One region of the Limibacillus halophilus genome, then DNA from elsewhere that is predicted to be linked to it. Evidence: riboswitches for the same ligand, from Rfam matches in the RefSeq annotation. Region 1 holds a riboswitch; the other holds the start of a gene.
What was found. Region 1 has a riboswitch for thiamine pyrophosphate ahead of thiO (glycine oxidase ThiO). Riboswitches for the same ligand answer to the same signal wherever they lie in the genome.
Positions count from the first base shown of each region.

Region 2: another riboswitch for thiamine pyrophosphate. It lies ahead of FHR98_RS13110 (ABC transporter substrate-binding protein); the one in region 1 lies ahead of thiO (glycine oxidase ThiO).

Region 1 is NZ_JACHXA010000002.1:134,341-136,536, reverse strand. It holds gene FHR98_RS03760 (glutathione S-transferase N-terminal domain-containing protein) at 1-533, opposite strand, end outside; gene msrA (peptide-methionine (S)-S-oxide reductase MsrA) at 607-1,077, opposite strand; TPP riboswitch at 1,198-1,312, shown strand; gene thiO (glycine oxidase ThiO) at 1,310-2,196, shown strand, end outside.
Region 2 is NZ_JACHXA010000008.1:31,862-34,057, reverse strand. It holds gene FHR98_RS13115 (HpcH/HpaI aldolase/citrate lyase family protein) at 1-179, shown strand, start outside; gene FHR98_RS13110 (ABC transporter substrate-binding protein) at 176-1,123, opposite strand; TPP riboswitch at 1,210-1,324, opposite strand; gene FHR98_RS13105 (acetyl-CoA carboxylase carboxyltransferase subunit alpha) at 1,445-2,196, shown strand, end outside.

The sequences.
Region 1 (2,196 bases):
TCGATCCCTTGCCACTCATGACGCGCCGCCCAGGGATAGGTCGCGATATCGGCGATGGAGTAGGCTCCCGCCAAATACTCTGCCTCACCGAGGCGTTTATCCAAAACGCCATAAAGCCGCCGGGACTCGTTGGTATAGCGATCAATGGCGTAGGGAATTTTCTCCTTGGCGAAGCGCCGGAAATGGTGCGCCTGCCCAAGCATCGGGCCGAAACCGCCCATCTGCCACATCAACCACTGCAGGCATAGGCTGCGTCCTGCGGGGTCCGTTGGCATCAGCTGCCCGTGCTTTTCAGCCAGATAAATCAGGATGGCGCCGGTCTCGAAAACAGAAATCGGTTTGGCGTCGGGGCCATCGCTGTCGACGAGCGCCGGAATCTTGTTGTTCGGGCTGATCTTCAGAAAATCAGGTGCGAACTGTTCGTCTTTGGCGATGTTGATGGGCACCGTGTCATAGGAGAGGCCGAGCTCTTCAAGCATGATCGAGGCCTTACGGCCATTGGGCGTGCCCCAGGTGTATAGTGTAATGGACATGAGCTCCTTTCAGGCCGCCGAATCTGTGCGGCTAATGCGTGGAATTTTCATCAATCGATAGGGGGGCTGACTGTCAGATATGGCAGCCCGCTAAGCCACGTTTTGCCAGGTACTGCTGATGATACTCCTCGGCTGCGTAGAATGTGGCCGCGGGAACGATCTGAGTGGCAATGGGTCTACGGAAAACTTTGTCGTTCTCAAGCTTTTGCTTGAAGGCCCGTGCCGCAGCTTCCTGTTCCGGCGAATGATAGAAGATCGCGGAACGATACTGCGTACCCACGTCGGGGCCTTGACGATCGACCTGTGTCGGGTCGTGTAGGGCAAAAAAATCGTGCAGCAGATCCTCGTAGCTGACCAAGGCTGCGTCGAAGGTGATTTCTATCGCCTCGGCGTGGCCCGTCCGGCCGCTGCACACTAGCTTGTAGTCAGGGTTTTCGGTTTGTCCACCAGTGTAGCCGACGCGCGTCGACTTCACGCCCTTGACGGCCCGGAAGAACTCCTCCACGCCCCAAAAACAGCCAGCCGCAAAGGTTGCCTTTTCCATATTGTAATCCTCCAACTGAGATTATGCCTGTCAATGTAGGTGTGCATAGGCAGTTGGTCCAGAAGCTGCACGAAAATGTGCTTTACCCTTGCTTTGGCCTCGGAAAAGCATCACATCTGGGGGATAAGGCTGGGGTGCCGACGGATCGGCCCATGTTGAGATCCGAGCGGCTGAGATCAAACCCACCGAACCTGCTCTGGGTCATGCCAGCGAAGGGAGCCATCTGCCGTCGATGTCTACAAATGAAAAATCTTCGAATATCGCGCAACGCGCTCCGCTTTCGGTTGGGGTCGTCGGTGCGGGCGTGAGCGGCCTTTCGCTGGCCTGGGGACTGGCGAACAAGGGCTGCAAGGTCACGGTGTTCGATAGCGGAGAAGCAGGTCGAGGCGCCACCTGGGCGGCGGCCGGAATGTTGGCTGCCGGCGTTGAGGTAGAGCCAGGTGAGGAATCGCTATGGGCCCTCAATCGTCGTGCCCAGGAGCTATGGCCTGCGTTCCGTAGAGAGCTCGAACAAGCCAGCGGCCATGATATCGGCTACCGGGATCAGGGCACGCTGGTGGTGGCGACCAACCGCGACGATCTTGAGCAGCTCCGCTTTTCCTACGAGTTTCAACGGCGCTTGGGTGTGCAGGTGACCTGGTTGAATGGTCTGGATGCGCGGCGGATGGAGCCCTATCTGCGTCCGGGAATCGCAGGTGCGGTCTTCAGCCCGAACGATCATCAGGTGGATAACAGGAAACTTGCGGCAGCCTTGAAGCAGGCGGCGTTGAAGGCGGGCGTGCGATTGCACGAGAACTGTCGGGTGGAGCGCTTGGTGATCGAAGCGGGCAAGGCTTGCGGCCTGATGGTGGACAGTACGGTGCAGAGCTTTGACCGGATCGTCATTGCGACCGGCGCTTGGGTGCGTGACCTGCCGGGCTTGCCGGAGACCGCCCGCCCACCGGTGCGGCCGGTAAAGGGGCAGATGTTGGCGCTGCAAATGGATCCTGAACAGCCGCTCCTTCGTCATGTGGTCTGGGCACCCAAGTTGTACCTGGTGCCACGCGACGACGGACGGCTGATTATTGGCGCCACGGTGGAGGAGAAGGGTTTTGATGACACCCTGACGGCAGGTGGAAT
Region 2 (2,196 bases), on a different contig from region 1:
CGGAGCAGGAAGTCACCAAGGCCAAGCGTATTCTGGAGGCCATGGCGCAGGCCCAGAAAGACGGCAAGGGCGCCGTCTCTCTGGATGGTAGGCTCATCGACATCGCGTCGATCAAGCAGGCGGAGGTGATGGTCAAAACCGCCGAGCAGATCGCCGGCCAGGGCCAGGCAAAAGGCTAGCGGGCGACTTCCACCGCATAGCTGTCGAGGGCCGGGTTGTTGCGGATAACGCCCTGATCTTGCAGGAAAGCGGCGAAGGCCTCATAGCGACTGCGGTCGAGCGCGGCGGGCCGCAAGGCAAAGCGCGGCAGCGTATCGGCCCAGGCGCGACGGTTCAGTTCATCATCCAGTTCCGGGCGGTACTCCAGGAACGCGACCCAACTGTCTGCCGGATGATTGATCAAGTAGGTGGTGCCGCGCTCCACCGCCCGCAGAAAAGCCGCAAGCTTGGCATCGCGGAGGGTGTCGTTCTTGGCGACGATGATCAATTCGTCATAGGCAGGTACGCCGTGCTCCTCGATGAAGAAAGCGCGGCCCTTGTGGCCTTCCAGATCGAGGTGATTTAGCTCGAAGTTTCTGTAGGCGCCGATGACGGCATCGACCTGCCCCGATAGCAAGGCAGGACTGAGCGAGAAGTTGACGTTGATCAACTCCACGTCGTCCAACCCCAATCCAACCTGCTTAAGCATGGCGCCGAGCAACGCGTCTTCGAAGCCGCCGACCGAGTAACCGATCTTGCGTCCTTTCAGATCCCCAATGGTTTTGATCGGCCCGTCTTCCAGCGCCAGAAGGGTGTTCAGCGGGGTTGCCACCAGCGTTGCAATGCGTGTAAGCGGCAGCCCTTCGCCAACCAGGATATGAAGCTGCGGTTGATAGGAAACGGCGACCTCCGCCTGTCCGGCGGCGACCAGCTTGGGTGGGTCGTTGGGATCGGCAGGCTCAATAAGGTCGACTGCCAACCCTTCCTCGGCGAAGAAGCCTTTTTGCAGGGCAACGACCAAAGGCGCATGATCGGGATTCAAGAACCAATCGAGTAGAACGGTAAAAGGCTCGGCCGCGCGGGTTGGTGCGGCGAGCAGCAAAGACAGGGCAATACCCAGGGCCGGGATGATTTTTCGAAACATGACAACGGACCTCCTTGTCGTCTAAGTGGCGGCGCGGAGATCCGGGGTGCTTAAGAGCAGGAGCGGTTTGCCGTCCGTGGATGGTGTGGCGGCGTCTATTCCATTCCCTGCGCCGGCATGACCCGGATCAGGTTCTAAGGGTCAGGGATAAATCCCAATCTCAGCCCGCCGTTGCAATAGCGTGCACCCCTAGGAACGCCCCAAGAAGTGACCGTCCCAGCGCCCGCTGTCAAGCCACAGATATTGCCTAGGCCTTTTGCTACCTCTATGAAGCAGGTTACGCTTCGCTTTCCATAAAAGCCTGTGGTAGAACGGCCCGCCATGCAGACATACCTTGATTTTGAACAGCCCATCGCCGAGCTCGAAGGCAAGATCCATGAGCTCCGTCACCTCTCCAACCATGATGACGTAAACATCGCGGAGGAGATTTCACGCTTGCAGCAGAAGGCCGACCGCCTGCTGACGCAAACCTATGCGAAATTAACGCCCTGGCAAAAAACCCAAGTCGCGCGCCACCCGGATCGGCCGCACGCGAATGATTACATCGCGCACTTGCTCGAGGATTTCGTGCCGCTGGCAGGCGATCGCCTGTATGGTGAGGACCATGCGGTAATCGGCGGGATTGGTCGCTTTAAGGGGCGCAGCGTGTTGGCGATCGGTACTGAAAAGGGTCATGACACCACCAGCCGCGTGAAGCGTAATTTCGGGATGGCCCGTCCTGAAGGCTACCGCAAGGCGCAACGCCTGATGCAGATGGCCGAGCGCTTTGACTTGCCGGTGATCACTTTTGTGGATACCGCCGGCGCCTATCCGGGGCAAGGGGCCGAAGAACGAGGTCAGGCAGAGGCTATCGCCCGGTCAATCGAGGTGGGTCTGAACATTCGTGTGCCTTTCGTTGCCGTGGTGATAGGCGAAGGTGGATCCGGCGGCGCCATAGCGCTGGCGGCAGCGAATCGGGTTCTTATGCTGGAGCATGCAATCTATTCCGTCATCTCGCCGGAGGGCTGCGCATCAATCCTGTGGCGGAGTGGCGACGAGGCGAAATCCGCGGCCGAGGCTCTGAAGCTGACGGC